Regions from separate parts of the Streptomyces sp. NPDC049597 genome, predicted to be linked through region 2. Evidence: predicted binding sites of a transcription regulator. Region 2 holds the regulator's gene; the other holds the start of a gene.

Region 1 (15,667 bases), on a different contig from region 2:
ACGAGGATCTGAGCAGCGTCGGTGACCATGTGGCGAACCTAGCCCGTCCCGTATTGCCTCAAACGTGCGTGCGGCCGCGGCGCGGGTCAGTGGTCACGTTTCCGGCCACGGGCGGCGGCGACGGCGACCACGCCCGCCGCGGTCAGGCTGAGCGCGACCCCGCCGAGCAGCCACAGCTGCTCGGCGGTCGTACCGGTGCCGGCCGGCTCACCGGTGTGCCGCGGCCCCTCGGCGGCCAGAGCCGGCGCCGTGCCCTGGATCCCGCGCATGACGTCCATGAGGTCGGTGAGGTCCATGAGGTTCATACATAGGAAAGTTAGACAGAACGGACAGAGGTTCCGGCTTATGCCGCGCGACGCGCCGCGTACTCACCGATCTCGCGCATAGGCGGCCGCTCCTCGGTGTCCACCGGGTGGTTCCGCGGCACGAATCCGCGCTCGCCGCGCTCGAACTGGGTGAGCTCGGGCCGCACCAAATGACCCCGGGCCAGCCGCAGTTGCGCCGTGCGGTAGATCGTCGCCGCCATCCGGCCAAGTGCCTGACCGTCCTGGTGGCGATGCCTGCGCGTGCCCACGTCGACCTGGGCGAGCGCGTCGAGCCCCACCAGGTTGAGGGCGTCCACCAGCAGCCCCAGCTCCACTCCGTAACCGACCGGGAACGGCAGTTGCTCCAGCAGGGAACGCCGGGCCGCGTACTCGCCGCCCAGCGGCTGGACGAAACCGGCCAGTTGCGGCCAGTGCAGATTCAACAGCGGCCGCGCCACGAGCTCGGTCACCCGGCCGCCCTGAGCGGGGGCGCCACCGAACGGGCGGTCGTACATCGCCTTGACGAACTGCACCTCGGGGTCGGTCAGCAGCGGCCCGACGATCCCGGCGACGAAGTCCGCGGAGAACTCGCGCAGGTCCGCGTCCACGAAGCACACGATGTCACCGCTGGTCACCAGCAGTGACCGCCACAGCACCTCGCCCTTGCCCGGCACCGCCGGTATGCGCGGCAGGACGGTGTCCCGGTGGACCACCCGCGCGCCCGCCGCGGCCGCCACCTCGGCCGTGCGGTCGCTCGACGCCGAGTCGATCACCACCAGCTCGTCCACCAGCGGAACGGGGCCCGACATCAGCCCGTCGCGTATCGCGGAGACGATCTCCCCGACCGTCTCCTCCTCGTTCAGGGCCGGCAGCACCACGCTGACCGTGGTGTTCTTCTTGGCGGCCAGCAGCCGGCCGAGCGGGCGGTCGGCCACCGACCAGGACCGCCGGGCGAGCCAGCGCTCCACCTCATCCAGCACGTGATCTCCATCTCGCGGATCGGACGACCATCTCAAGCGTCCAGGGGTTCGGTTACAGTCTTGAACAACGCGCAGGACGGCCGCATGTCGGGGTCGCCGCGCCGACAACCGAATACCGCTCATCCAGAGGGGCAGAGGGACACGGCCCGTTGAAGCCCCGGCAACCCTCCAGCCGATCTCTGCGCACATCGCGCGAGGCTCACGGCTAGGGAAGGTGCCAATTCCGTCTCGCGGCGAGATGCGCCGCGGGGAAGATGAGGAGAAAGGGCCTCGCCTCCATGGCTGTGCAGACTGTTGCCACCACCAACGACTCCGCCGGTTCCGCCGGATCCGTCGACCTGGGCCCCGCCTCCGGGCTCTCCTGCCGCGAGTGCGGCGAGCGGTTCGACCTCGGTCCGATCTTCGCGTGCGAGGTCTGTTTCGGGCCGCTCGAAGTCGCGTACGACGTGCCGAGCGGCGACCCCGAAGCCCTGCGCGAGCGCATCGAGTCCGGCCCGGAGAACATCTGGCGCTACGCGCCGCTGCTGCCCGTCCCGGCCGACGTCGCGGACAAGCCGAACCTGAACCCGGGCTGGACCAAGCTCGTCAAGGCCGACAACCTGGCCCGTGAGCTGGGCGTCGAGGCCGGCAAGCTGTTCGTCAAGGACGACTCCGGCAACCCGACGCACTCCTTCAAGGACCGCGTCGTCGCCCAGGCCCTGGAGGCGGCCCGCGCCTTCGGCTTCACCACCCTCTCCTGCTCCTCCACCGGCAACCTCGCGGGCGCGGTCGGCGCCGCCGCGGCCCGCGCCGGCTTCCGCTCCTGCGTGTTCATCCCGCACGACCTGGAGCAGGGCAAGGTCGTCATGGCCGCGGTCTACGGCGGTGAACTGGTCGGCATCGAGGGCAACTACGACGACGTCAACCGCTTCTGCTCCGAGCTCATCGGGGACCCGGCCGGCGAGGGCTGGGGCTTCGTCAACGTCAACCTCCGGCCGTACTACGCCGAGGGCTCCAAGACGCTCGCCTACGAGATCTGCGAGCAGCTCGGCTGGCGGCTGCCCGACCAGATCGTCATCCCGATCGCCTCCGGCTCCCAGCTCACCAAGATCGACAAGGGGCTGCAGGAGCTGATCAAGCTGGGTCTGGTCGAGGACAAGCCCTACAAGATCTTCGGCGCCCAGGCCGAGGGCTGCTCCCCGGTGTCCGTCGCCTTCAAGGCGGGCCACGACGTGGTCAAGCCGCAGAAGCCCGACACCATCGCCAAGTCCCTGGCGATCGGCAACCCGGCCGACGGCCCGTACGTGCTGGACATCTGCCGCCGCACCGGCGGTGCGGTCGAGGACGTCACCGACGAGCAGATCGTGGACGCGATCAAGCTGCTGGCCCGCACGGAGGGCATCTTCACGGAGACCGCCGGCGGCACGACCCTCGGCGTGGCGAAGAAGCTGATCGAGGCCGGCGTCATCGACCCGTCCCTCACCACGGTCGTCGTCAACACGGGTGACGGCCTCAAGACCCTCGACGCGGTGGCGCCCACGACGGGTATGACCGCTGTCATCCGACCCAACCTGGACTCTTTCCGAGAGGCTGGCCTCGCATGAGCGTCAACGTCCGTATCCCCACCATCCTCCGCACGTACACGGGCGGGCAGGCCGAGGTCCCCGCCGAGGGTGCGACCCTGGCCGAGGTCATCGCGGACCTGGAGAAGAACCACACGGGCATCGCGGCCCGCGTCCTGGACGACCAGGGCAAGCTGCGCCGCTTCGTCAACGTGTACGTGAACGACGACGACGTCCGCTTCGAGCAGGGCCTGGAGACGGCGACGCCGGACGGTGCGGGCGTCTCGATCATCCCCGCCGTCGCCGGCGGCTGATCTCCCACGCGTCATCCCGCGTTATCGGTATTGCCCCCTCCGCGAGAGAAGCGGAGGGGGCAATTCTGCATGGTTGAGCGCGGTAGAGTCTGGGAAGCCCCCTCCGCCGGCCGCTCGGCAATGCGTTCTCGTTCCACGAGAATGCGCCAAAGTGAGCGATCGAATTGCGCCGAAAGTGGCACTTTGCCGGGCCCGACTTGCCCCGGAATTCAATGAATTCGCATGGATCGGCCGATCGGTCCTGCGCAGATTTCTCGTCCGATTGACCTGTTGCAGAGGGCAGTTGGGCAGATACATTCAGCCGCGGTCGACGCGTTCCGGCGCACACCCCTCCTGCTGGGGTGAGGTCTGACCCGGGTCCGCGAAGTGCGGTCCTGTGCAAGGGCCAGTAATAGGGGAGTTAGGCATGGCTCAGGGCACCGTCAAGTGGTTCAACGCGGAGAAGGGGTACGGCTTCATCGCGGTCGACGGTGGTGCGGATGTTTTCGTCCACTACAGCGCGATCCAGATGGACGGATACCGCACCCTTGAAGAGGGTCAGCGAGTCGAGTTCGAGATCTCGCAGGGCCAGAAGGGTCCGCAGGCTGACATGGTCAAGCTCGCCGTCTGATCCGATTGATCCAGGCGCGTTCGGCCACCGACGCACTCACGCACGAGGGGCTCGCCTCCCGGTCACCGGGATGCGGGCCCCTCGTGCGTGCGCCGTGGCGGTCGCCGTGAGCGTCAGGCGCTTGCACTCTCAGGGGTCGAGTGCTAATCATTGGCGTTAGCACTCTCCGAGTGAGAGTGACAGAACTTGGATCGGGTCGGTGAGGTCCGCAGGCCGGGTGGGGCAAGGAACCACGCGGCACGCAGACCGTCCGTCGCGGGCGCCGGATGCGATCCGAAGGCAATCCACCCCAGTCCGGGAGGACCACTTCACATGGCCAAGATCATCGCGTTCGACGAGGAGGCACGGCGCGGTCTCGAGCGCGGGATGAACCAGCTCGCCGACGCCGTCAAGGTCACCCTTGGTCCCAAGGGTCGCAACGTCGTCCTCGAGAAGAAGTGGGGCGCCCCCACGATCACCAACGATGGTGTGTCCATCGCCAAGGAGATCGAGCTCGAGGACCCGTACGAGAAGATCGGCGCCGAGCTGGTCAAGGAAGTCGCCAAGAAGACGGACGACGTCGCCGGTGACGGTACGACCACCGCGACCGTTCTCGCCCAGGCGCTCGTCCGCGAGGGTCTGCGCAACGTGGCCGCCGGCGCCAACCCGATGGCCCTCAAGCGCGGCATCGAGAAGGCCGTCGAGGCCGTCTCCGGCGCCCTGCTGGAGCAGGCGAAGGATGTCGAGACCAAGGAGCAGATCGCTTCCACGGCCTCCATCTCCGCCGCCGACACCCAGATCGGTGAGCTCATCGCCGAGGCCATGGACAAGGTCGGCAAGGAAGGCGTCATCACCGTCGAGGAGTCCCAGACCTTCGGTCTGGAGCTGGAGCTCACCGAGGGCATGCGCTTCGACAAGGGCTACATCTCGGCGTACTTCGCCACCGACATGGAGCGTATGGAGGCGTCCCTCGACGACCCGTACATCCTGATCGTCAACTCCAAGGTCGGCAACGTGAAGGACCTCCTTCCGCTGCTGGAGAAGGTCATGCAGTCCGGCAAGCCGCTGCTGATCATCGCCGAGGACGTCGAGGGCGAGGCCCTGTCCACGCTCGTCGTGAACAAGATCCGCGGCACCTTCAAGTCCGTCGCCGTCAAGGCCCCGGGCTTCGGCGACCGCCGCAAGGCCATGCTGAACGACATCGCCATCCTCACGGGCGGCACGGTCATCTCCGAGGAGGTCGGCCTCAAGCTCGAGAACGCCGGCCTGGACCTGCTGGGCCGCGCCCGCAAGGTCGTCATCACCAAGGACGAGACCACGATCGTCGACGGTGCCGGTGACAGCGACCAGGTCGCCGGTCGCGTCAACCAGATCCGCGCCGAGATCGAGAACAGCGACTCGGACTACGACCGCGAGAAGCTCCAGGAGCGCCTCGCGAAGCTGGCCGGCGGCGTGGCCGTCATCAAGGCCGGCGCCGCGACCGAGGTCGAGCTCAAGGAGCGCAAGCACCGCATCGAGGACGCCGTCCGCAACGCGAAGGCGGCCGTCGAGGAGGGCATCGTCGCCGGTGGTGGCGTGGCGCTGCTCCAGGCTTCCTCGGTCTTCGAGAAGCTCGAGCTCCAGGGCGACGAGGCGACCGGCGCCAACGCCGTGAAGCTCGCGCTGGAGGCCCCGCTGAAGCAGATCGCCGTCAACGGTGGTCTCGAGGGCGGCGTCGTCGTCGAGAAGGTGCGCAACCTGGCCGTCGGCCACGGTCTGAACGCCGCGACCGGCGAGTACGTCGACATGATCGCCGAGGGCATCATCGACCCCGCGAAGGTCACCCGTTCCGCCCTGCAGAACGCGGCCTCCATCGCGGCGCTGTTCCTCACCACCGAGGCCGTCATCGCCGACAAGCCGGAGAAGGCCGCCGCGCCTGCCGGTGGCGGCATGCCGGGCGGTGACATGGACTTCTGATCCTTCACGGATCGGCAGTTCGCACGCTGTACGGACCGAGGGCGGCACCCCACTCCCAGGGGTGCCGCCCTCGGGCGTCTCCCGGGGCCGCCCGCGGCCGTCCGTCCTCAGCGCTCGTAGTGGTACCGGCAGGCGGCGACGCGGATCTCGTCCTCGACGACCTTCCGCAGACGGACTACGGGCAAGGTCATGTGTGTGTCGTCTCGGGTGGGCGGGACGCCGCCGCTCTCGCCTCGGCCGCCAGGGCGCGGACGCGGGAGGGTGGGAGCGGCGGAGGTGGGGCCGACCGCGTCCCTCGGCAGTGGGCGCACCTGCCGGACCGCAGGTCCCCCGCCCCGGCCGGACGCCCGCACTCGCCGCATTCCAGGATGCGTACGGGGAGGGGCTTCGGCGGCGGCGCGGGCGGGAGCTTGTCGACCAGCCGGCGGCGGGCGAGGGCGGCCGGGTGGTGGACCGGGGCAGGGAGTCCGGTCGTGAGCGCGTGCAGCACCTGCCGCTCGGTGGCCTCCCGCGCGAACCACTCCTCGACCAGCGGCGCGAGGGTCGTGCAGTCCGCGTGGGACAGCGACATCACCGGGTTCTCCCGCCCGAGGGCGGCGAGCAGGATGTACGCCCGTGAGCGAGTGGGCCGGGGCGGCCGTTCCTCCGGCACGTCGCCCCGCTGGTACGCCGCCCACCACGCGTCGTCCCGCGCGGCACGCGACCACCAGGTGCGCGTCACCCACTGGGAGCTGCCCGACGCCGACGTCACGCATTCCAGGCCGCGCCGCAGATGGCCGGCCGCGATGAGGGAGTTGAGCGCCTTGCCGACCGCCCACTGGCCGTACGGGGTGTACTTGGCCAGCGTCTTCACCGAGATGTCGCTGGTGTCCGGCAGCTTGTCGATGTACGCGGCGATGGCGGCTTCGCGGGGCCGCAGATGCGTGAAGTCGTCGGCGGTACAGGGAGGCTGGCCCGGGACCGTCCGTTTGCCGTAGCCGGGGTTGGCGAGGGGATGCGGGGCAGCACTAAAGTGGCCGTCAGCCATGGATCGAGTCCGTTTCGATCTGGTGGTGAGACCCCCGCAGGTGTTCCCGCACCGGGCGGGGGTCGTCGTTTATCGGAACGCTAGAGCGTGATGACGCTGCGTGGCAAGTCGGTCACCGTGCAGGGTGGGAGGGTGGGTTGAGGCCCATCCACCCATTCCTCTCAAGAGCGCTCGACTCTCGTAACTTGAGCTCCGGGAAACGGGGTTACGCCGTCTTGAGGTTCGTGACGAAGGCGGACCAGGCGGCGGCCGGGAAGACCAGGCGCGGGCCGTCCGGGTTCTTGGAGTCGCGGACGGGAACGATGCCGGGGTGGGCTGTGGCGACCTCCACGCAGTTGCCGCCGCTGCCGTCGCTGTAGCTCGACTTGAGCCAGACTGCCGTCGTCAGGTCGTACTCAGGGCTGCTGGTCTTCATGCGTGTAATCCTCCGCCACTGACTCGATCAGGGCCAAGGATGATTCCGGCGACAGTGCGCTGGCCCTGACGAGATCGTAGGCCAGCTGATGGCGGGTGACCGTGGCCGGACAATCCTCCAACTGGCCAGTGCCCGGGCCCTCCAGATAGGCGAGTGGGGGTGCGTCATGGAAGGTCATCAGCTTGAGAGCGCCGCCCATCGACGCGTGCGCTCCCGCGTCGAAGGTCAGTACCTGCACGATGATGCGATGGCGTCGTGCAAGCCCCGCAACATGTCGCAGGGCCTCTGCCGTCACCGCCTTGTCGCCCACCTGCCGACGTAACACCGCCTCGTCCAATACGGCCCATAACAACGGTCTTGTGGGATCGGTCAGCAGGCGCGCGCGGTCGAGCCTCGCCTCCACCAGATCATCGATGACATCCTCCGTCGCCGTCGGCTGGTATGCCCGGAACACCGCCCGTGCGTACGCCTCCGTCTGCAAGAGGCCAGGAATCAGCAGCGGCGCGTACTCCCTGATCGTCTCCGCCATCGCCTCCGCCTCCGCCGCCTCCGCGAAGTGGTCCGGGTAGCGCGACTTGCCGGACACCTCGCAGTTGCGTGCGAAGAAGTCGTCCGTGTCCAACAGTTCGTCCAGTTGGACCGCGTGCTCGCGGAGGATGCGGCGCGTGCCCGCCTCCATCTGGCCGATGTACGAGCTGCTCACGAACAGCGGGCGGCCCAACTCGTCCTGCGTGAGGCCGGCTTTCATGCGGGCGTGGCGCAGTTCCGCGCCGAGCAGCGCCCTGGGGGACGTGGACGGGTCGAGATCCTTGGGTCCGGGCATGGTGCAACTCCTGGCTCAGCAGGTCGCGTTGTTGGGTCACCGTCTCTTCCCAGGCTAGCGACGCTCGGACACGCTGGGTGAGGAAAGCGAACACTCAGTGGTGGAGGTGCCAGGCATGGGGCAGGTCGTGCGTTCGGGGGAGCGGCTGCGGGCCGCCGAGGAGGTGGTCGCACAGCTCCGGGACGGGCTCGGCGTGGTGTCGGTGACACTGCCGTCGCTGCGGGTCGACCCCGTCTCGCTGGCGAGCGACATGCCGTATCCGCTGGTGGACCTGGGGCGTTGCAACCTCGACACGGCACTGCGGCTGGCCGCCGTCCTGCAGGGGCTGGAGAAGTGACGGCCGACGTCCCGGAGCTCGGGGAGTACGCCGTCGACACGCGCGACGGGCGGGTGGGCGTGGTGATGGGGTGCGTCGGGACGTACGTGCAGCTGCGCCCGCCGGGTGGTGGCCGGGAGTGGGACTGCCCGCCCGGGGACGTACGGCCTGCCCTGCCCGGGGACGTCCTGCGCGCCCGGGTGCGGGAGCGCAACGCGTTGGGGCGGCTGCCGTAGTGGTCAGGAGTTGCGCCAGAGCTGTGCCGTGTCCGAGGGATCGCAGGAGGCCGACTCGAAGCCGATGGAGCTGGGCATCGCCAGGCAGATCTTGTCGGCGACGTTCTGCAGGGTGTGGCCGCTCGGCTTCGTCGCGGTGGTCTGCCATGCCTGGGCCTCGGAGCCGTTGCAGTCCACGATCGCGATCCCCGCGTGGCTCCGGGATTCGATGCAACGGCCGGTGCCCCGGCTGACCAGCCGGAACGTGGTGCCCGAGATTGGTTCGTACGTCCACCGGTAGTTCATGGTGGTCCCGTTGCCCGACGGCGCGCCGCACACCGAGTTGGAGACCGACGAGCCCGAGTAGGCGGAGTACGAGTCGGCCAGACACCTGCCCGTCGCGGCGCCCTTGAGCAGGTACGTCCCCGAGGGCGGGGACTGGACCGGGGGCTTGTCCCCGTCTGTGGTGCCGGAGTCGCCCGAGCCGCTCGAACCGCCGGAGCCGGAGCCGCCGGAGCCGGCCGAGCCTCCGGCGGCGCTTCCGGCGCCGGCGTCTCCCGTGCCGTCGTTCCCGCCACCGCCCGGGGCGCCCGGGGAAGCGGGCGACGAGCTCGATCCCGGCTGGGGGCCCGGAGGGCGGGACGACGGCGGGCTGGGCTTCGGGGATGGCCCGCCGGTCGCCGACCCGGAGGGCGAGACGACGGCCGTCGGGGTCGAGGCGCCGGGACCCGCGCCCTCGGACGAGCGGTCGAAGGGGCCGAGGGCGATGGTGAGGGTCGTGCCCACGACCACCACGACGGGCATCGCCAGGATCAGCACGCGGGTGCGGCGTTCGCGCGGCGTGCGGGGAGCGGTGGCGCTCGCCTCGGGCGCCGCGGGCCCGCTCGCAGGCTGGGCGGGCGCGGGAGCCGGCGAATCCGGCTCGGGCTCGACCGCCGGCGGCGGGTTCGCGGCGAAGGCGGCCCGCTCGGTGATCCGGTCCATGACGGCAGGAGGCCACAGGGAGGTCACCGCGGCCGGCACATGACCACGGGCGCGGTCGAACAGCTCGTCGGCCGTGGGCCGTTGGGAGGGGGCCTTCGCGAGGCACGACTCGACGAGGGCCGACAGCTCGGAGTCGGCCTCGGGCAGCCGGCCGAGGTCGGGGTCGGTGTGGACGATGCGGTAGAGCAGGCCGGGCCCGGACCCGTCGCCGAACGGCGGGCGTCCGTTCGCCGCGTACAGCAGCAGGCTGCCGAGCGCGAACACGTCCGCCGCGGGCGACAACCGGCGGTCCGCCACGGCCTGTTCCGGTGCCATGTACGCCGGTGTGCCGATGGCCACGCCCGTCCGCGTCAGCCTGCTCTGGTCGGCCGCCCGCGCCACGCCGAAGTCGATGAGGGTCAGGCCGTCGAGCGTCAGCATGACGTTGGAGGGCTTCAGGTCGCGGTGCACGATGTCGGCCGCGTGCACGGCGCGGAGGCCGTCCGCCGCGTCGCGCAGCAGCCGCCAGAGACTGTCCACCGGCAGCGGGCCGTCGTGCAGGCGCAGCGCCTCGCTCAGGGTGATCCCCGGGATGTACTCCGTGGCGAACCACGGCGGTTGGGCGACACGGTCGCCGGCGAGCAGCCGCGCGCTGACCCCGGCAGGCAGCCTCGCCAGGTTGTCCAGCTCATGCCCGAAGTGGCGCAGGAAGTTCTGGTCCTCGGCGAGGGCGGGCGGCATCCGCTTGACCGCGGCGTACTGCCCCGCCGCCGTACCGAGGTAGACCCGGCCCATGCCCCCCGAGCCCAGGACGCCGAGAAGGGCGAACGAGCCGATCCGCCGCGGATCCGACGGCTCAAGGGGCTTCGCCCCGCTGCCGCTCACATTGGAGTGATCACCTAATCCCCCGTGCATGGCCGACAGGCTAGCTCAGAGCGGACCGGTTGCCGCACCCTCCTCAGGAGACGGAACGGGCCGGCCCGCCCCGCCCCAGGGCGACGGCAACCGCCAGGTACGGCACGGCCAGCAGCGCGAAGACCACGCCGTGCGACACGCTCGAGGACAGGGCCGCGTAGGCGCCGTAGGCGGCCAGGGACGCGAGGCTCGTGCCCAGACCGGTCAGCGAGGTGACCGTCGCGCGGCTCGGGCCGGTGATCGCCGCCTGGAGGCGTACGTCGGCGAGAACGTCCGCCAACTGGAAGACGAGGAACGCGGCACCGACCAGTACGAAACCGGAGGGCGTGCCCGCGAGGGCCCCCGCCGCGAGGGCGCACGCCGCGGCGGCGACCAGCGCGCCGAGCGCACGCGCGGAGAGCCGTTCGCCCGCCGTCACCAGCAGCGAGCCGAGCGTCACGCCGACCCACACCACCAGCACGAGCAGCGGAACGGTCTCGGTCGCGACCCCCGTGGACGCGGCGAGCAGCGGCACGTACTCGTCGAGCGCTCCCCACAGCGAGGTGATCACGACGGCGAGCACCATCGCGTGCCGGACCGGCCGGCCGGCGCGCACCTCGGACAGGCCGGCCCGCAGCGTCGTCAGGTAACCGGGTCCCTTCGCCCCCTCGGGGCGGGTGCGGTCCCGGTGCTCGGGCAGTGTCGCGCCGACCGCCGCGCACAGCACGCAGGCGCCGATGCTCGCGCCCCACACCAGGGTGTGCCCGCCGACGGCGAGGGCGGGTGCGGCGGCCGCGGTGGCGGCGGCCGTCGCGGCCATGCTCACGGCGGCTGCCCTGCCCATGACCCGGCCGTACCGGTCCGCGGCGCCGAGCCGTTCGAGCTCGTCGTGCACCAGGGCCTCCGTCGCGCCCGAGCGCAGGGACCCGCCGACGGCCCAGAGCGCGAAGCCGGCGGCGTACGCGGCGTACGACGGTGTGACGGCCCACAGCGCGAAGCCGACGGCGGACAGCAGCGGGCCGGCGACCATCAGGGCCCGGCGCGAGACGGCGTCGGCCCAGACGCCGGACGGGACCTCCACCAGCACGCCGACGAGGCACCAGACGGCGAACAGGGACGAGATCTCGGCGGTGGTCAGGCCGTTCTCGGCGAACAGCAGCGCGTACAGCGGGTAGAGCAGGACGAAGTCCTCGAGTCCCGAGTAGGCGCAGAACCTGCGCGCGAGGGCGCGGACACGCGGGTCGGGGGAGCCGGAGTCGGAGGAGACCGGCGGGTCGGACGGGCACGGCGAAGCAGTGAGCATGGTGTGTGGTCCTTCTGTGGAACGGACGGGGACGCCGGGTGCTCACCCGCGCGGCGGCCCGCGACAGCCCGTTCCGGGACCTGCTGCCGTGGATCAATGTCGTCGTCGGCTCATACGGTCGAGGGTACGCCGGTGTGTGTCCGACGGCTCCTCGTTTTCGCGGCCCTGCGGCATCTGCCGTGATTCGGCGGGAAGTTGACTCTCCCCCGGGATCGAGCAGGATCGTCACCCGGTAGCACTCACCGCGGGGAGGAATCCGGCGTGACCTTCGGGGGACAGAATCCGTACGGCCCGACGTGGCAGCCGAACGGGGGCCGGCCGCCGTCCGCCGTGCCGCCGCACCCCTACGCGCCGCCGCCGTACGGGCCCCCTCCCTCGCCGTACGGCCCGCCCCCGTACCGGCCGCCCGCCACGCTGTGGCAGCGGTTCCGCGAGGACGAGTGGCCGCCGCTGCGGGAGGTGATGGGCCGGCTCCCGGTGCCCGGCTGTGCGTGGGCCCTGATCCTCTTCTGCGTCTGGCCGGTGCTCTTCCTGGTGGTCTGCTACCCGATCGCCCGCTCGGCGCGGCGCAGCGCCCGCTCGGTCTTCCCCGCGCACAGCCACCGCCGCATCCAGGACCCGGACGTCCTGCGGGTGCAGAAGGTCCGCGCCTGGATCGCGCTCGCCGCGTCCTTCACCATCCTGGTGGCCTACGGCACCGAGGCGGACTGGTCGCAGGCGCAGGACCAGGCGCTCTTCCGGCTCGCGGTCACGCCCTGGCTGCTGCTGCTCACGGCGCCCCTCGTGATCGCCGTCCTGTTCCGCCTCGCGCCCGCCCACGCGCGGGCGGCGATGCGCGCGCGGGTGCGCCCCGCCGTCCGCCTGGCGCTTCGGTACTTCGGCGCGTTCACGGCGGTGCCGATCCTGTTCGCCGGGGTCGTCTTCCTCAGCCGGGCCCTGCCCGACGGCGTGCTCAGCACGCTGCTCACCTTCGCGCTGCTCCTGCCGGTCCTGTGGGTGCTGTTCTTCGTCGTCTTCGCCTCGTCGACGGTCGTCCGGGGCGCGTTCGACACCGCCGAGATCCATGCCGCGCTCCCGGCCCTGCTGACGGGCGTACTGGTGTGGGAGCTCGCGGCGATCAACCTGGCGACGGCCGGAATGCCGCCCGGCCCGCCGCTCGTCCAGATCTGCGCGGTGATCGGCGGTCCGGCGTCGGTTTCGGCGGTGGCGTGGTGGGAGATCGGCCGGCTGCGCACCCGGTACGGAGTGACGCTGCGGGGGCGGGGCGCGTGAGCGCGATGATTTCCGGACGGCCTGGCAGTCTCTTCTTCCGTACCCACCGCAGTGATGAACAGGAGCGAGTCCCGTGCGCATAGTGACAGTTGAGTTCATGAGCCTGGACGGCGTCGTGCAGGCGCCGGGCGGTCAGGGTGAGGACACCGACGGCGGCTTCGCGCACGGGGGCTGGACGCACCCGTTCTTCGACCCGGAGGTGGTGGGCGGCACGTTCGACGACGCGCTGTCCAAGGCCGAGGCGCTGCTGTTCGGGCGCCGCACGTGGCGGGCGATGGCCGCCGCCTGGCCCGACCGCGCCGGTGACCCGTTCGCCGACCGGATGAACTCCCTTCCCAAGTACGTCGTCTCGCGCACGCTCGGCGACGACGAGCTGACGTGGGACAACACCACGCGCATCCCCGGCGACGAGGCCGTGGCCGAGATCCGGAAGCTGCGCGAGGCCGACGGCGGCGACCTGCTGGTGATGGGGAGTTCCGAACTGGTGCGCACCCTCCTGGGCGAGGGCCTGGTCGACGAGCTCCGGCTCATGATCATGCCGGTGCTCCTCGGCGGCGGAAAGAAGATCTTCCCCGACGACGGCGCGCTGCGGACGCTGGAGCTGGTCTCCACGGTCACCAGCGGTACGGGCGTGAACGTGTGCACGTACCGGCCGGTGACGGAGGCGTAGTCCGGGCGGGGCCGTTCGCGGGTGAAGGCCGCCGGGTCACTTGCCGGTTCTGCCGGTTCACTCGCGGGTGAAGGTGCCCAGGCCGTTCTGGTCGAGGCTTTCCACCTTCACCCGCGACGCCCGTCCGTCGTCGCCGACGGTGAACGTGACGCCCGTGCGGCCGAGCGCGTTCTCGCCCACCGTCTCGAAGCTGAACGTGTCACCGCTGTAGTGGGTGAGCACGAACCGCATCGGCTTCGGCCCCAGGTGCAGTGACAGCGCGCCGTTGTCGGCGGTGACGGTGAGCGGGCCGTAGTAGTCGTTGCGGTACGTCCCGGTGTACGCGCCGTCGGCTTTGGCGTCGGCGGCGCCGGGCGGCGGCTTGGTGTAGTCGGTCGGGGAGCGGTCGGCGTTCACCTCCTGCTCGTAGACCCGGGCGATCAGGGGGAGCCAGTCCCGCGTCGGCCTGCCCTGCTGTGCCGTGTCGAAGAAGTTCAGGGCGATGGAGTCGGCGAGACCCACCGGCTTGCCGTTGGTGAGCACGACGATGCCGAGCTGCTCGGCCGGCAGCATCGTCACGTTGGTGTTCGCGCCGAGCTCGAACCCGCCGGAGTGGCTCAGGCGCAGGCGGCCCTGGTCGTCGTAACTGACGTTCCAGCCGAGGCCGTAGAAGCCGGCCCGGTCCGTCGGGGAGGCGGGCGGCTGGGAGACGATCTCCGGAAGGTGGGTGCGCTGCAACTGCTCGGAGGGGACGATCTGTTCGCCCGCGAGCTTGCCGTTCGCGAGCTGCAGGCGCAGCCACCGGGCCATGTCACGCGCCGTGGAGCTGACTCCGCCCGCCGGCGACTGGGCGTCGGCGTCGCGGACGAACTTCGCCTCCCAGTCACCTTGCGCGTTCCGCACGTGGGTGACCGCCTTGTTCGCGGCCTTCTCGTAGTCGGCGAACGACGAGCTGGTCGACGCCATGCCGGCCGGCCGGTACAGCGAGTCCTCGGACAGCTTCTCCCACGTCGTGTCCTTCGCGTCGGCGACCGCCTCGGCCGCCGCGGTGAATCCGAAGTTGGTGTACGCGTAGCTCGCGCGGAATGGCGACAGGGGTTCGAACCGCAGGTGGCCGAGGATGTACTGCTGGTCATAGCCGAGGTCTTCGAGCAGGTCACCCGCGTGGTCGGGCAGCCCGCTGCGATGGGACAGCAGATCGGCGACCGTCACGTGCCGCGTCACCCACGGGTCCTTGAGCGCGAAGTCGGGCAGTTGCCGGGTCACGGGGCTGCCCCAGTCAATGGCCTTGTCGCCCACCGCGTCGGCGACGACGGTCGAGGCGATCGGCTTCGACACGCTGGCGAGCTGGAACACCGTGTCCGGGGACACGGCGCCCGCCCTGCCGACCTCGCGCTCGCCGAAGCCCTTCTGGTACACGACCTTGTCCTTGTGGACGACGGCCACGGCGACGCCCGGTACGCCGGTCCTCTCCATGCCCGCCCGGATCTGCCCGCTGAGCTTCGCGACGGCGTCGGCCACCTGCTTGTCCGTGAGCGCCGGGGCGGCGGCCGGGTGGGCGGCGGGGGACCGGGCCGGCGGTCCGGCCGTGGTCGCCGTGGCCGTCGTCATACACGTCGTCGCCAGCACAGAGGCCAGAACTGCCGCGCCGTACAAGCGGGATCTGCCCCTGCGGTGCCTTCCGTACCGTCGGACACCCATGCGTTCCATTCAACGCCAGGCGGCTGCTTCTGTCGCGCGGGGCGGTTCCGGGCCCGCCGTGAGGGGAGGGCGCGGAGCCGGGCGGCGGGCCCACAGCAGCGCTCCCGCGCACAGGACCGCGCCACCCGGGAGCCACGCGGGCGGGCCGGCCGGCAGGGCGCCCGCGACCACACCCGCCAGCGCGCCGACCGACTGGAGCGCGAGGGACCGCACGGACAGGGCTGTTGCGCGGACGGTGCTGTCGACGCGATGGTGCAGCAGGTCGTTCTCGTTGGGCCCCGCCGAGCCGAGGCCCAGGTAGACCAGGCCGTAGCCGAGGGCGGCGAGCGCCAGGGCCACCGGACCGTCCGACGCGGCGGTCGCACCGAGCAGGATCAGACCGGCGGCGCTCAGCCCGATGCTCG
Region 2 (15,667 bases):
GCCCGTGCGAGGACGCCGTCGGCGGCGACGGGCGTCTCGACGAGGCGCACGGTCTCGCGGTAGGCCGTCGCGTACCGCAGCCGGTCGAAGAAGCGCCGGCCGACGGCGGGGTAGTGGGCGACGACCGGGTGCGGGACCTGGTCGAGGTTGATCCGCTGGATCACCCCGGCCAGGCCCAGGGAGTGGTCGCCGTGGAAGTGCGTGACGCAGATCCGGTCGATGTCGTGCGCGGACACGCCGGCGCGCAGCATCTGCCGCTGGGTGCCCTCGCCGGGGTCGAAGAGGATGCCCTCGCCGTCCCAGCGCAGCAGATAGCCGTTGTGGTTGCGGTGCCGGGTCGGGACCTGGCTGGCGGTGCCGAGCACCACCAGTTCACGGACGGACACTGCGCTGCCCCGCCCCTATCCGGGGGGCCACTCGAGGCCGCGGCCGCCGAGCACGTGGGCGTGGGCGTGGAAGACGGTCTGCCCGGCACCGGAGCCGGTGTTGAAGACGACGCGGTAGCCGGTCGCGTCGGCCTTCTCGTCGGCGGCGACCTCACCGGCCTCCCGCAGCACGTCGGCGGCGAGCTCCGGCGCGGCGGAGGCGAGGGTGGCGGCGTCGCGGTAGTGGGCCCTGGGGATGACCAGGACGTGGGTGGGCGCCTGGGGGTTGATGTCCCGGAAGGCGACGGTGGTCGCGGTCTCGCGCACGATGGTGGCGGGGACCTCCCCTGCGGCGATCTTGCAGAACAGGCAGTCCGGCTGCGGTTCTCCGGCCATGCGGGGGCGCCTCCTCGCGGGTGGGTGTCACTGCTGACGGCATGCTATCGGCCGTGCGCGGGCGCGCGGGGCGCCGGGCCCACGCCTCGGGCCCGCTGCGCGGGGCGCCTTCCCCACCCCGCCCTTTCCCGTAACCGGGCTCCGCCCGGACCCGGGGACCGCGCTTCGCGCGGTGTCCTCAAGCGCCGGACGGGCTGATTTCGCTCCGCGAAATCCAGCCCCGCCCGCGCTTGAGGCGCTGGGCCTCCACGCCCGCAGGGCGTAGGAGGACGGTCCGTGGCAGAGCCCCCGGTCACGGGAATGGGCGTACCACCCACGGCCGCCGGGCCGTAGGGGGGAAGGTCCGGGGCCGGAGCCCCCGGTCACGGGAATGGGCGTACCACCCACGGCCGCCAGACCGTAGGGGGAGGGCCCGGGCCCGGAGCCCCCGGTTACGAGACGGGCGTACCACCCACGGCCGCTAGACCGTAGGGGGAGGGCCCGGGGCCGGAGCCCCCGGTCACGGGAATGGGGGTACCACCCACGGCCGCCAGACCGTAGGAGGAGGCCCGGGGCCCGGGGCCCCCGTTACGGGAATGGGCGTACCACCCACAGCCGCCAGGCCGTAGGGGAAGGGCCCGGGACCCGGAGCCCCCGGTTACAGGACGGGCGTACCGCCCACAGCCGCCAGGCCATAGGGGGGCGGGGTGGGGAAAGGCCCGCCGCAGGCGCCGCCGCCCCCGGTCACGGCAGCGCGGGCGGCGTCTTCGCCCCCGTCTCCTCCAGCGCCGACAGCGCCATCCGGATCGCCTCGTCCAGCTGCGGGTCCCGTCCCGCCGCGTGGTCCTGGGGCGTCGGCACCACCTCCACGTCCGGGTCCACGCCGCGGTTCTCCACGTCCCAGCCGTAACCCTCCAGCCAGAAGGCGTACTTGGGCTGGGTCACCAGCGTGCCGTCGACCAGGGAGTAGCGGCTGTCGATGCCCACCACACCGCCCCACGTGCGCGTGCCCACCACCGGGCCGATGCCGAGCGCCTTGATCGCCGCGTTCACGATGTCGCCGTCCGAGCCGGAGAACTCGTTCGCCACGGCCACCACCGGCCCCCGGGGAGCGTCCAGCGGGTAGCTGGACGGCTGCATCCCTCGCGGCAGGTCCCAGCCCACGATGCGGCGGGCCAGCTTCTCGACGACGAGCTGCGACGTGTGGCCGCCGCGGTTCTCGCGCACGTCGACGACCAGACCCTCGCGCGCCACCTCCACCCTCAGGTCACGGTGGATCTGGGCCCAGCCGGGCGCCTGCATGTCCGGGACATGGAGGTAGCCGAGACGGCCCCCCGACTTCTCGTGGACGTACGCCCGCCGGTCAGCCACCCAGGCGTGGTACCGCAGCGGCTCCTCGTCGGCGAGGGGCACCACCACCGCGTGGCGCGGGTCGCCGCCCCCCGCCGGGGACACGGTGAGTTCGACGGGCTTGCCCGCCGAGCCGACGAGCAGCGGCCCGGGGCCCCGCACGGAGTCGACGGGCCGCCCGTCCACGGCGACGATCGCGTCCCCCGCGCGCAGTGCGACGCCCGGCGCCGCGAGCGGTGATTGGGCGTGCGGGTCGGACGTCTCCGAGGGCAGGATGCGGTCGATCCGCCAGGTCCCGTCCTCCGCGCGGCAGATGTCCGCGCCGAGCAGCCCCTGCCGGGTCGCGCCGCTGCCGTAGCCGCCTGACGGCATGACGTACGCGTGCGAGGTGCCGAGTTCGCCGTGCACCTCCCACAGCAGGTCGACCAGGTCGTCATGGGTGGCGACGCGGGCCAGCACCGGCCGGTACCGCTCCAGCACCGCGTCCCAGTCGACGCCGCCGAGATCGGCGCGCCAGAACTGGTCGCGCATCAATCGCCCGGCCTCGTCGTACATCTGCCGCCACTCGGCGGCCGGGTCGATCGTCCGGCGCACGCGGCTGAGGTCGACGGTGATGTTGGTGTCGGAGTCCTCGTCGCGGGAGGCGCGCCGGTCGCTGGGGACGACCTTGAGCTTGTCGTCGGTGTGGAGCAGGATCCGCTTGCCGTCACCGCTGACGCGGAAGTAGTCGGCGTCCCCGCAGAGTTCCTCGATGTGCTGCTGGACCAGGTCGTACCGCTCCAGCGCGGTCTTCGGGCCGGGGTCGTCGGGCGTGGCACGGGCCGCGCCGAGGACTCCGCGCAGTGGGTGCCGCAGCCACAGCAGCCCGTCCTTCGCGGCGCGCAGCGTCGAATAACGGGCGGCCTCGACGGGGAACGGCACTATGCGGTCCGCGAGTCCGTCGAGGTCGATACGGGTGACGGGCGCGGCGCCCTCGTCCGCCGCGGAGTCGGACGGACCGTCTTTGTCCGGGTCGAAGGCCCGCCCGTGCCGCTGCGGCCCGAACGGCGAGGGCGTCGTGGCGGCCAGCGTGATCAGGTGCGGCCGGCAGCCGCCGATGAAGGCGAGGTCGAAGACGTGCGTGTCGTAGACCGGGTCGAAGGACCGCTCGGAGAGGAAGGCGAGGTGCTTGCCGTCGAGCGTGAAGGCGGGCTGGAAGTCCTTGAACCGCAGCGGTGTCGCCTCGGAGACCGTCAGGTCGCCGGTGTTGGCGAGTTTGATCTGGCGCAGCGGGCTGGGGCCGGGGTGCGACCAGGCGAGCCAGGCCGAGTCGGGTGAGAAGACGAGCCCTGTGGCGTCGCCGTGCTCGCCGCGGTCGACCTCGCGGACCTCGCCGGACTCGCGCTCGACGAGGAGCACCCGGCCGTCGTGCGAGGCGACGGCCGCGCGGCTGCCGTCGGGCGCGACGGCGAGGCTGAGAACGCGGCCGATCCGGCCGGCGGCGAGCCTGCGGGGCGTGGCGCCCGCGGCGGGCCCGGTCGCCGGCGCGAACTCGAGCGCGTCGTCCCCCTCGGCGTCGGTCACCCAGACGACGTGCTCCTCGCCGTCCACGCGGAACGTGCGCGGCAGCCGGGACCGCACGCCGGGCTCCACGGCGAGCGAACGCGCGGGCCCTCCGCGGTGGGTGACCCAGTGGATGCCGCCGCGGACCTCGACGGCGCTGCCGCGGCCGGTGTGGTCGGGGGCGGCGTCGCCGAGGTTGTGGTCGGCGTCGACGGGGCGGGAGCGCAGATCGGTGCGCTGACCGCCGAGCCTGATGTCGAGCCGGCGCGGCTCGGCGCCGGCCAGGTCGTCGAGGATCCACAGCTCGCCGGCGCAGGTGTAGACGACGCGGGTGCCGTCGGTGGCGGCCTGGCGGGCGTAGAAGCCCTCGATGTCGGTGTGCCGGCGAAGGTCGGAGCCGTCGGGCAGCGAGGAGTACAGCGCGCCGACTCCCTCGTGGTCGGACAGGAACGCGATCCGCTCGCCGACCCACAGGGGGTACTCGATGTTGCCGTCGACGCCCTCGTGGAGGCGTACGAACTCTCCGTCACCCGCCGCGTCGATCCACAACTTGCCCGCGGTACCGCCGCGGTAGCGCTTCCACGCCGCGGCCTCACGTCCCATCGTCGCCGAGAGCAACAGCGTCTGCGGCCCGAAGGCGACGTCGCCGACGGGCCCGTAGGGCAGGGTGGCGGCGGGGCCGCCGTCGAGGGGGACGGCCTGCGCCCAGGTGCGGCGCAACGACGCCTGCCCGTGGGTCGTGAGCGCGAGCACGTGGCCGTCCGGGGTCCAGCCGCGTACGGAGGTCTTGTAGCTGCCCCAGTGGGTCAGGCGGTCCGACGGCCCGCCGTCGAGGGGCGCGACGTGCACCTCGGGCGCGCCGTCGCGATACGAGGTCCAGGCGATGCGCGTGCCGTCGGGCGAGATTCTCGGATGGTTCACGGGCACGTCGTCGGCGCTGACGCGCCACGCGCGGCCGCCGTCGAGCGGCGCCACCCAGACGTCGTCCTCGGCGGTGAAGGCGATCGACTCGCCGTGCAGATGGGGAAACCGGAGGTAGGCAGGGTGCGTCACACCGTCACCCTAGGCAGGCGGAGGGCCCCCGCGTGAGGCTTTGGATCACTTGGCCGGAACGGCGGTCACGGTGACGGTCTCGGTGACGGTGACCGTGGGGCCCGGCCGGGGCGGCGCGCTGGTCCCGGGGCCCCTCGTGCCGGGCGCGGTGCTGCTCGGCGCGGCGGAGCAGTCGCCGAGCATGGTGGCCTGGAAGGCGACCTTCCCGTCGATCCGGGCGGTCAGATCCCCCCGTACGCACTGTCCGGCGCGCTCGTCGGTCACCTTGCCCTTGATGGTGATGACCTGGCCGGATTCGGTCTCTCCCCGGCAGTCGACCGTCGCGCTGCCCGGCGCCGGGGTGGTGGCCGTGGGGCTCGCCACCCTGTTCACGGTGGCGGTGCAGCTGAGCCACGCCACGTCGACGGTCAGCCGTTCCAGCGTGGCGGTCGCGGTCCGGTCGGTGGTGACGGCCACGGCGGCGGAGTCGAGCCCGCCGGCGGCCGGGTCGCAGGCGGCGAGGCCCGCGACGGCGATTGCGCAGGCGCCGGTGGCGACCACGGCTCTGAGCACACTCATGGGTGGCAGCGTGCCATCCACGAGGGCGCGGGAAAAGGACGGTTGCGGCCAGCGTGGTGCGCGTACGGTCCGTCCACGACCAGGAGGACCAGCCGCACACGCCGGCCGGCCGTCGGCCATGCGGCGGTGTTCCGCCGGGCGGTGCGCCACACGCCTACGCGCGTCAGGCGCGGTCCGGTCGCTGCCGCGGCGGGCTGAGCCAATGCCGCCCGGTGACGGGCCGTCACCCGGCCGGGCCGGCTGCCGCGGGCGGTCCCGCCACGCGGCCCCTCCTGCTCAGGACCAGCGGCCCGTGCGTCCCAGCAGCAGGGCAGTCGCCGCGGTTCCGGCGGTCGACGTGCGCAGCACGCTGCGACCCAGGCGGAACGGTTTGGCACCCGCCTCCGCGAACGCCTCCAGCTCCTGCGGGGACACGCCGCCCTCCGGGCCGACGACCAGCACGATCGAGCCCTTTTCGGGGAGTTCGGCGGTGGCCAGCGGCTCCGCGCCCTCCTCGTGCAGCACGGCCGCGAAGTCCGCGGCCGCCAGCAGCGCGGCCACCTGCTTGGTCGTCGCCGCCTCCGCGATCTCGGGGAAGCGCAGCCTGCGGGACTGCTTGCCCGCCTCCCGCGCGGTGGAACGCCATTTGGCCAGCGACTTGGCCCCGCGCTCGCCCTTCCACTGCGTGATGCAGCGCGCGGCCGCCCACGGCACGACGGCGTCCACGCCCGTCTCGGTCATCGTCTCCACGGCGAGTTCGCCGCGGTCACCCTTGGGCAGCGCCTGGACGACGGTGATCCTCGGCGCCGGTTCCGGCTCGGCCGGGCACTCCCGCACCTCGATCGTCAGCCGGTCCTTGCCCTCGGTGGCCAGCACGGTGCCTGCGGCTCCGCGGCCCTGACCGTCCGTCAGGACGATCTCCTCACCCGCCTGCAGCCGCCGTACGGACACGGCATGCCGTCCCTCGGGGCCGTCCAGGGTGACGACGCCGCCCGGCGCGACGCCTTCGAGCGACTCGACGACGAAGACGGGGGCGGTCATCGCGCACCCCCCATCGCCAACGCGGCGCGCGCGGAGTCGAGTTCCGCGACGAGGACCTCCACCAGCCGCCCGGCGGGCAGCTCGCGGGCCAACCGGTGGCCCTGCCCGGCCCACAGCGCCATGCCCTGCGGGTCCCCCGCCTTCGCCGCCGCCTTGCGCAGCCCGCTCGTCAGGTGGTGGACCTCGGGGTAGGCGGCGGGGGCGTACGGGCCGTGCTCGTGCATGAAGCGGTTCACCAGCCCGCGCGCCGGCCGCCCGGAGAAGGCACGGGTCAACGCGGTGCGGGCGAAGAGGGGATTGGTCATGGCCTGTTTGTGGAGGGCGTTCGCCCCGGACTCGGGACAGACGAGGAACGCCGTGCCGAGCTGCGCGGCGCTCGCTCCCGCCGCCAGCACCGCGGCGATCTGAGCGCCCCGCATCAGGCCTCCGGCCGCGACGACCGGCAGGTGCACCGCCTCGCGCACCAGGGGGATCAGGGAGAGCAGCCCGATGCCGGAGCCGTCCGCGGCCGGGTCGTCGCGGTGCGTTCCCTGGTGGCCGCCCGCCTCGATGCCCTGCACGCACACGGCGTCGGCACCCGCCCACTGCGCGGCCTGCGCCTCCTCCGGCGTGGTGACGGTGACCACCGTGACCGTGCCGGCGGCGGACAGGGCGGCGAGCGCGTCGCGCGAAGGGCAGCCGAAGGTGAAGGAGACGACCGGGACGGGGTCGTCGACCAGGATCGCGAGCTTGGCCTCGTAGCCGTCGTCCCGCCCCGCGTCGGGGTCGCCCAGCGGGGTCTCGTACCAGGAGGACTCACCGGCGAGCTGATGCCGGTAGACCTCGACGGCAGCCGGGTCGGCCGTGCCGGGCTGCGGCATGAACAGATTGACGCCGAAGGGGCTCGCGGTGCGGCTGCGGATCTGTTTGATCTCCTGGTACATGCCGTCCGCCGTCTTGTACCCGGCGGCGAGGAACCCGAGCCCGCCGGCGTCGGACACGGCGGCGGCGAGCTCCGGACAGGACGCACCCCCCGCCATGGGGGCCTGCACTATCGGATAACGGCAAAGACCGGTCAGCGCGGACGACATGCACGCATCGTCGCATGCCCCGGTCCCCCGACCGAATCGAGGATTCCGCCCCGCTGGGCCGGGCCGGGTGGCGCTTGCGGCGCCCTGTCCCTCCCACGCCTGTTCCCCCTGAACGGGGGCGTCCGCCCGACCCCCTGGGTGGACCCGCAGCGCCTCGATCCCCCTACGGCCTGGCGGCCGTGGTTCGTACCCCGTCTCTCGTCACCGGGGTGCGCCCCGGAGCCGTACCGTCCTTCGCGCGGTGTTCGCCGGCTGCGCCCGAACACCGCGCCTCAACCGCGGACGGGCCGGCTCTGCCCGCGGCACGTCCGGCCCGGCCGACCGGTGGGGAGACACCCCGCACCTCACACCCCGGCAGACCTGGATTTCGCGGGGGAGATCCCGCCCGTCCGGGCCTCTCCCACGGCCGCCAGGCCACAGGAGAGGTTCGACGGCACCGCGCGAAGCGTGCTGCGGGATCCAGGGGCAGAGCCCCCGGTCCCGGGAGGGACGGGGTGGGGAACCCCACGGGCTAACGCCCGTTGAACGCGTCCTTCAGACGCGAGAACAGACCCTGCTGCCCCGGCTGGAACTGGCCCGTCGGCCGCTCCTCGCCCCGCAGCTTCGCCAGGTCCCGCAGCAGCCGTTCCTGCTCCGGGTCCAGCTTCGTCGGCGTCGTCACCTCGACGTGGACGATCAGGTCGCCCCGGCCGCCTCCGCGCAGGTGCGTGATGCCGCGCCCGTGCAGCGGGATCGACTGGCCGGACTGCGTGCCGGGCCGGATGTCGACCTCCTCGATGCCGTCGAGCGTCTCCAGCGGGCACTTCGTGCCCAGCGCCGCCGCCGTCATGGGGATCGTCACCGTGCAGTGCAGGTCGTCGCCGCGTCGCTGGAAGACCGGGTGCGCGATCTCGTGGATCTCGACGTACAGGTCACCGGCGGGGCCGCCGCCCGGGCCGACCTCGCCCTCTCCGGCCAGCTGGATGCGCGTGCCGTTGTCGACACCCGCGGGGATCTTGACGGTGAGCGTGCGGCGCGACCGGATCCGGCCGTCTCCCGCGCACTCCGGGCACGGGGTCGGCACGACGGTGCCGAAGCCCTGGCACTGCGGGCACGGACGGGAGGTCATGACCTGGCCCAGGAAGGACCGCGTGACCTGCGAGACCTCGCCGCGGCCGCGGCACATGTCACAGGTCTGCGCGGAGGTGCCCGGCGCCGCGCCCTCGCCGGAGCACGTCGTGCACACCACGGCCGTGTCGACCTGGATGTCCTTGGTCGTGCCGAAGGCCGCCTCGTTGAGCTCGACCTCCAGGCGGATCATGGCGTCCTGGCCGCGCCGCGTACGCGAACGGGGCCCGCGCTGCGACGCCGTTCCGAAGAAGGCGTCCATGATGTCGGAGAAGTTCCCGAAGCCGCCCGCGCCGAAGCCGCCCGCACCACCGCCGCCGGCCTGGGACAGCGGGTCGCCGCCGAGGTCGTAGACCTGCTTCTTCTGCGGGTCCGAGAGCACCTCGTACGCCGCGTTGATCTCCTTGAAGCGCTCCTGCGTCTTCGGGTCCGGATTCACGTCCGGGTGGAGTTCACGCGCGAGGCGGCGGAAGGCCTTCTTGATCTCGTCCTGCGATGCGTCGCGGCGCACGCCGAGTACGGCGTAGTAGTCCGTGGCCACTTACGACTCCGCCAGGATCTGTCCGACGTAACGTGCCACTGCGCGTACCGCTCCCATCGTTCCGGGGTAGTCCATGCGGGTCGGTCCGACCACGCCGAGTTTGGCGACTGCCTCGCCGCCCGAACCGTAGCCGACCGAGACGACGGACGTGGAGTTCAGTCCCTCGTGGGCATTCTCATGCCCGATCCTCACGGTCACGCCCGATTCCTTGGCCTCGCCGAGCAGCTTGAGCAGCACGACGTGCTCCTCCAGCGCCTCCAGCACCGGCCTGATCGTCAGGGGGAAGTCGTGTCCGAAGCGGGTGAGATTGGCGGTGCCGCCGATCATCAGCCGCTCCTCGGTCTCCTCGACCAGCGTCTCCAGCAGGGTCGCGAGCACGGTGGAGACCGTGCCGCGGTCCTCCGTCTCGAAGGACTCGGGCAGGTCCTGCACCAGCTGCGGCACGTCCGTGAAGCGGCGGCCGACGACGCGGCTGTTGAGCCGGGCCCGCAGGTCGGCCAGCGACGTCTCGCCGAACGGCGCGGGGCAGTCGACCATCCGCTGCTCGACCCGGCCGGTGTCCGTGATCAGTACGAGCATCAGCCGGGCGGGCGCCAGCGACAGCAGCTCCACGTGCCGGACGGTCGAGCGGGTCAGCGAGGGGTACTGGACGACGGCGACCTGCCGGGTCAGCTGCGCGAGCAGGCGGACCGTGCGGCCCACGACGTCGTCGAGGTCGACGGCTCCGTCCAGGAAGTTCTGGATGGCCCGGCGCTCGGGGGACGACAGCGGCTTGACGCCGGCCAGCTTGTCGACGAACAGCCGGTAGCCCTTGTCCGTGGGGATGCGGCCGGCGCTGGTGTGGGGCTGGGCGATGTAGCCCTCCTCCTCCAGCACGGCCATGTCGTTGCGGACGGTGGCCGGGGAGACACCGAGCTTGTGGCGTTCCGTCAGCGCCTTGGAACCGACGGGCTCCTCGGTGCCGACGTAGTCCTGGACGATGGCGCGCAGGACTTCGAGCCTGCGTTCGCTGAGCATCGCGCGCACCTCCAGCTGCCGGTCCTTGGTGTGTCCTGGCACTCGATACGGCCGAGTGCCAGCTTCCCCCGGCCAGTGTACGGCGGCGGGGTACGCCCCTAGCAAGGGCGGCCGACCACGCTACCGCGAGACCTGTGCTGGTCGATGCGGATAGCGTCGCCGTATGGACGCCGCTTGGGAAGACTTCGGGTGGGAACGGCTGGCCGACGGAGTCGGCCGGCGCAGGTTGCCGGCCTGGGACGCGACCGTCGGCCTCGTGCTGGGCGAGCAGCACGTCCTGCTGTACGACACGGGCTCGACGATCCGTGAGGGCGCCGAGCTCCGCGTCCAGGCGCAGGCGCTGGCGGGCGGACGCCGCGTGACGTACATCGCACTGAGCCACCCGCACTTCGATCATGTGCTGGGCACGGCGGCGTTCGCCGGTACGGAGATCTACGGGGCGGTCGGCGTGGACACGCTGCTGAGCCGCGAACGCGACGCGATCCGCGCCGACGCGGTGCGGCACGGTGTCCCGGCGGCCGCGGCGGCGGAGGCGGCCGATCTGCTGGCGCTGCCGCACCACCTGGTGAGCGGGGAGTGCACGCTCGACCTGGGCGGCCGCCGGGTGCTGCTGGCCAACGTCGGACCGGGCCACTCGGGCCACGACCTCGCCCTCTTCGTGCCCGGCGACCCCGAGGTCGTCTTCTGCGGCGACCTGGTGGAGGAGTCGGGCGAGCCGCAGGCGGGCCCGGACGCGATCACCTCGCGCTGGCCGGCGGCGCTCGACCGCCTGCTCGCGCTCGGCGGCGAGGACGCGCTGTACGTGCCGGGGCACGGCGCGGCGGTGGACGCGGCGTTCGTGCGGACGCAGCGTGACGAGCTGGCGGCGCGTTTCGGCGTGTCGTAGGGCGACCGGTCGTATCGTCATCCGACATGCGCAGCTACAGCCCTGACCTGACACCTCCGTGGAAGCGGTCGGCACCGGTCCCGGAGGTACCCGCGGAGCCCGATCTGGTGGTGGAGGAGGTCGCGACCGGCTTCTGCGGAGCGGTGATCCGCTGCGAGGCGGGCACCGTGACGCTGGAGGACCGCTTCGGCAAGCACCGGGTCTTCCCGCTGGAGCCGCGGGGCTTCCTGCTGGAGGGCAAGGTGGTCACGCTGGTCCGCCCGTCCGCGCCGGCGCCGGCCGTCCCCGCGCGTACGGCCTCGGGCTCGGTCGCGGTCCCCGGCACCCGTGCCCGGGTCGCCCGCGCCGGCCGGATCTACGTGGAGGGCCGCCACGACGCCGAACTCGTGGAACGGGTGTGGGGAGACGACCTGCGCATCGAGGGCGTGGTCGTGGAGTACCTGGACGGCATCGACGATCTCCAGTCGATCGTCGCCGAGTTCGCCCCGGGCCCGGACGCCCGCCTGGGCGTGCTGGTCGACCACCTGGTCGCCGGCTCCAAGGAGTCCCGGATCGCGGCTTCGGTGACCGACCCGCACGTGCTGGTCGTGGGCCACCCGTACATCGACGTGTGGGAGGCGGTGAAGCCGTCGTCGCTGGGCATCGCGGCGTGGCCGAGGATCCCGCACGGCGAGGACTGGAAGACGGGGGTGTGCCGGGCACTGGGCTGGCCGGACAACACGGGTGCGGCCTGGCAGCACATCCTGTCGCGTGTGCGGTCCTACAAGGACTTGGAGCCGGCGCTGCTGGGGCGGGTGGAGGAGCTGATCGACTTCGTCACGGAGCCTGCGTGACGTCCGGCAGGGTGCCGAAGTCCGAGGTGTCGAGCGTCAGGCCGAGGGCGTCGAGAGGGACTGGCTCTCCGAACTTGCTGGTTCGTTCCGTACGATAGTCGGCCTGCTCACCGCTGCCGCCGGGTTCGGTCAGCACCACGCACTTGGCAGCAGAGGGGTCGATGATCAGGTACGCGGGTACACCCCCGGCGGCGTAGATCGACCGCTTGGTCACGTAGTCACGGAGCTTGCTTGTCTTGGACACCACCTCGACCAGCATCGTGACGAGTGCGGAAGGCAACAGCCGACCGGGATGCGGGAGCCGCGTCCCGTGCCAGTACGACGAGGTCGGGCTGCGGCTCGCTGGCCTCTCGGAGGATGTCGACGTCCTGAGTCTGCAACCGGTGCCAGCGATCCCGAGGAATCGCGTCCTGAACAGATTGCACGAAGAGGGTTGTGGACCAGGTCCGGCCCCGCCGTCATCACGATTTCCCCCTGAGGAGCTCCACCTTGACCCCCTCGGGAACCTCGAGGCTCTCGAAGAACTCGGTCATCCGGTGATCATCCACAGCGGTCATCTCCGTGGCCCTCCACTTCCGCCGCGGCCTGTGAGCGGCAGCCTAGGCATCAGGGTAGGGGCCGCACCTGCGATCCGCAGCGGTTCCCCCGCCTGAGTGATCAGTCCACCAGGTCCCGCACCACCGCGTCCGCCAGCAGCCGCCCCCGCAGGGTCAGCACCGCGCGGCCCCGCGCGTAGGGGCCGGGGTCCAGGAGCCCGTCGGCGAGGGCGCGGCGCGCCGCAGCCAGGCCGGCGGGCCTGAGGAGATCGAGCGGGCAGCCGTCCCTCAGTCGCAGCTCCAGGAGGATCCGCTCCACCCGGCGGTCCTCCGCCGTCAGCACCTCACGGCCCGCACCGGGCGAGCGCCCCTGACCGAGCGCCGCCGCGTACGCGCCGGGGTGTTTCACGTTCCACCAGCGCACCCCGCCCACGTGACTGTGCGCTCCGGGGCCCGCGCCCCACCAGTCCGCGCCGCGCCAGTACAGCTCGTTGTGCAGGCAGCGGCCGGCCTGCGAGGTGGCCCAGTTGGAGACCTCGTACCAGTCGTATCCGGCGCCCGACAGCACCTCGTCCGCGATCAGGTAGCGGTCCGCGTGGACGTCGTCGTCGGTCATGGGGACCTCGCCGCGCCGGATGCGCCGCGCCAGCTGCGTGCCCTCCTCGACGATGAGCGCGTACGCCGACACATGGTCCGGTCCCGCGCCGACCGCCGCCTCCAGGGACGCCCGCCAGTCGTCGTCGCTCTCGCCCGGCGTGCCGTAGATCAGGTCGAGGTTGACGTGCTCGAAGCCCGCCGCCCGCGCCTCCGCGACGCACGCCTCCGGCCGGCCCGGCGTGTGCGTGCGGTCGAGCACCTTCAGCACGTGCTGCCGCGCGCTCTGCATGCCGAAGGAGATCCGGTTGAAGCCGCCGGCCCGCAGGGCCGCGAGATACTCCGGGCCGACCGACTCCGGGTTCGCCTCCGTGGTGATCTCCGCGTCGTCGGCGAGCCCGAACTCCTCCCGCACCGCGTCCAGCATCCGTACGAGGTCACCGGCCGCGAGCAGCGTCGGTGTGCCGCCGCCGACGAACACCGTCCGCACCGGGCGCGGGTCGTCGCCGAGGACCTTGCGGGCCAGCCGGATCTCGTCGGCGAGCGTCTCGGCGTAGTTGTCGCGGGACGCGAGCACGCCGCCCGAGCCGCGCAGCTCGGTCGCCGTGTAGGTGTTGAAGTCGCAGTAGCCGCAGCGCGTCGCGCAGTACGGCACGTGCAGGTAGAAGGCGAGCGGCCGCTCACCCGCGCCGTCGAGGGCGGACGCGGGCAGCGAGCCGTCCTCGGGCACGGGCTCGCCGTCGGGCAGTACGGAAGGCATGCCCCCCATTGTCCTTCACCCGCGGCGTCATCCCGCCTGGAGCACCAGCAGCGCCAGATCGTCCCCGGGCGGCGTCTGCGCGAACGCGTGCACCGCCGCCCTGATCCGTTCCGCCACGCCCTTCGCCGACAGCCCCGCGCACCCGGCGAGGACCGTCGCGAGACCGTCCCCGTCGTCGAACATGCGCGGTCCGGAGCGCCGCTCGGTCACCCCGTCCGTGACGCACAGCAGCGTCTCGCCCGGCGCCAGGTCGAACGTGCTGCTCCGGTACGCCACGTCGTCGACCACCCCGAGGAGCACCTGCGGCTCCGCGATCACGGTGACCGTCCCGTCGGGGCGCAGCAGCAGCGGCAGGGGGTGACCGGCGCTCGCGAGGGTGCACCGGGCGCCGCCGCGGCCGTCCGGGGAGGGCACGACCTCGCCGTAGAGCAGGGACAGGAAGCGGGAGTGCTGTCCGTCCGGCAGGCCGGGGCCGTGGCCGCCGGTGACGAGCAGGGCGGCGGCCTCGGCGGCCTCCATGGCGTCGTCGAGGAGCAGGCCGTTGAGCCGGTCGAGCACCTGGCCGACCTGGTAGCCCTCCCGTGCGAGGAGCCGCAGCCACGGGCGGGCCAGCCCGGTCACGACGGCGGCCTCGGGGCCGCTGCCCTGGACGTCGCCGAGCACGAAGCACCAGCGGCCGCTGGACCCGGCCGGGAAGACGTCGTAGAAGTCGCCTCCTGCCACGCCGTCCCCACTCGGCTCGTACACCAGGCAGGTGTCGACGCCGGGGATCTGCCCGACCTTGCTGGGCAGCAGCCCGCGCTGCAGGACGCGGCTGATGGTCGCCTGCCGGGTGTACTCGCGGGCGGCGCTGATCGCGAGCGCGACCCGGCGGGCGAAGTCCTCGACGAGGGCGGTCACTTCGTCGGGCAGCCGGGCGGCGTCCTGCTGGGCGACGACGAGCACGCCGAGCCCGCGCCCGCCGGCGGCCAGCCGGTAGGCGAGGGCCGCCCCGCTGCTGCCGTGGCCGCCCGCGTGCGCTCCCGGGACGCCCTCCCGGGACACGACCGGCCACGGGACGGGCACGGAGCCCTGGAAGCCCGGGTCGGGCGGTTTGGGCGCCTCCGTGCCGAGAGCCTCCCGCAGGTGTTCCACGGCGGACTCGTCGCGGTGCCAGACACCGGCGAGACGCGGCGCCGGGGCCGTGCGGCCGGGCTCGCGCAGCCCGTGCCGGCCGGTCTCGTCGTCGAGCCAGACCGCGCACCAGTCGGCGAGACGCGGCACGAGGAGCTGTCCGGCGAGGGCGGCGACCATGTTCTCGTCGAGCTGGCCGGCGAGCAGATCGGACGCCTCGGCCAGGAAGGAGGCGGCCCCGCCGCGGGCGAGCCATTCGTGGTCGTCCCGCCCCGGCGCGGGCTCCTCGGGACTGGCGCCGGCGACGGGCTCGGTCCTGTGCGGGTCCACGGGGTCGTCGCCGGTCCGCGGCCGGCTGCCCCGGCCGTCGAGCGGCAGCCGTGCCCATACGGTCTTGAGCGCGGCGCGGTAGGTGATGCCCCAGCGTTCGGCGAGGGCGGCGACGAGATGGAGGCCGCGTCCGTAGTCGGGGGTGCCGGACTGGTCGAAGCCGTGCGGATGGCTGTGGACGGGCCGGTCGGGATGGTGGTCGGAGACCTCGACGATCAGGGCGGCCGCGGTGTCGTCCTCTTCGGCGGGCTGCTCGTACCGGCACACGAGCTCGGCGGCCGTGCCCGCGTGGACGACGGCGTTGGTGACCAGCTCGCCTGCGACGAGGGCGGCGTCGTCCGCGAGCCGCTCGGGGCAGGGGGTGCCGGGCGGGCAGCCGCCGGCCGGGCCGTCGCAGCAGGAGCATGCGTCGAACAGCCCGAGTGCCGTCCACTCGGCGACGGCCGTGCGGACGAGGCGCCGCGCGGTGCCGGGAGCCAGAAGGTTCCCGGGCAGGCTGACGCGCACCCCCGCGCCGTCGGCGTCCGGCCACCCGGCGGACATGGGTGCGGGCCGGTTGCCGGTGTCCCGCTGCAACGGAATGGACCCCACGTGCGGCTCCTGGTCGGTGCTGTGTG

The links. The regulator HrcA, encoded in region 2, represses chaperone genes, less so after heat shock. The targets are predictions, from matches to a motif close to TTNGCACTCNGNNNNNCNGAGTGCNAA.
Region 1: a site for HrcA is predicted at 3,907-3,933, ahead of groL (chaperonin GroEL). Genes of this name have one in related genera too.

What each region holds. Positions count from the first base shown of each region.
Region 1 is NZ_JBFAOY010000020.1:17,072-32,738, reverse strand. Features, by position in the region: gene AB0K02_RS22175 (trehalose-6-phosphate synthase) at 1-29, opposite strand, end outside; gene AB0K02_RS22170 (hypothetical protein) at 87-305, opposite strand; gene AB0K02_RS22165 (glucosyl-3-phosphoglycerate synthase) at 344-1,285, opposite strand; SAM riboswitch class I at 1,402-1,546, shown strand; gene thrC (threonine synthase) at 1,564-2,868, shown strand; gene AB0K02_RS22155 (MoaD/ThiS family protein) at 2,865-3,140, shown strand; gene AB0K02_RS22150 (cold-shock protein) at 3,547-3,750, shown strand; gene groL (chaperonin GroEL) at 4,063-5,685, shown strand; gene AB0K02_RS22140 (hypothetical protein) at 5,873-6,712, opposite strand; gene AB0K02_RS22135 (DUF397 domain-containing protein) at 6,918-7,127, opposite strand; gene AB0K02_RS22130 (helix-turn-helix transcriptional regulator) at 7,108-7,950, opposite strand; gene AB0K02_RS22125 (hypothetical protein) at 8,066-8,287, shown strand; gene AB0K02_RS22120 (hypothetical protein) at 8,284-8,502, shown strand; gene AB0K02_RS22115 (protein kinase) at 8,506-10,359, opposite strand; gene AB0K02_RS22110 (MFS transporter) at 10,403-11,641, opposite strand; gene AB0K02_RS22105 (hypothetical protein) at 11,903-12,913, shown strand; gene AB0K02_RS22100 (dihydrofolate reductase family protein) at 12,987-13,583, shown strand; gene AB0K02_RS22095 (serine hydrolase) at 13,641-15,173, opposite strand; gene AB0K02_RS22090 (MFS transporter) at 15,273-15,667, opposite strand, start outside.
Region 2 is NZ_JBFAOY010000001.1:452,636-468,302, forward strand. Features, by position in the region: gene AB0K02_RS02100 (ribonuclease Z) at 1-386, opposite strand, end outside; gene AB0K02_RS02105 (histidine triad nucleotide-binding protein) at 402-761, opposite strand; gene AB0K02_RS02110 (S41 family peptidase) at 1,485-4,685, opposite strand; gene AB0K02_RS02115 (hypothetical protein) at 4,731-5,243, opposite strand; gene AB0K02_RS02120 (16S rRNA (uracil(1498)-N(3))-methyltransferase) at 5,520-6,263, opposite strand; gene AB0K02_RS02125 (nitronate monooxygenase) at 6,260-7,333, opposite strand; gene dnaJ (molecular chaperone DnaJ) at 7,845-8,981, opposite strand; gene hrcA (heat-inducible transcriptional repressor HrcA) at 8,982-9,998, opposite strand; gene AB0K02_RS02140 (MBL fold metallo-hydrolase) at 10,162-10,884, shown strand; gene AB0K02_RS02145 (DUF3097 domain-containing protein) at 10,911-11,717, shown strand; partial or broken gene AB0K02_RS02150 (Uma2 family endonuclease) at 11,701-12,274, opposite strand; gene hemW (radical SAM family heme chaperone HemW) at 12,375-13,607, opposite strand; gene AB0K02_RS02160 (ATP-binding SpoIIE family protein phosphatase) at 13,635-15,593, opposite strand.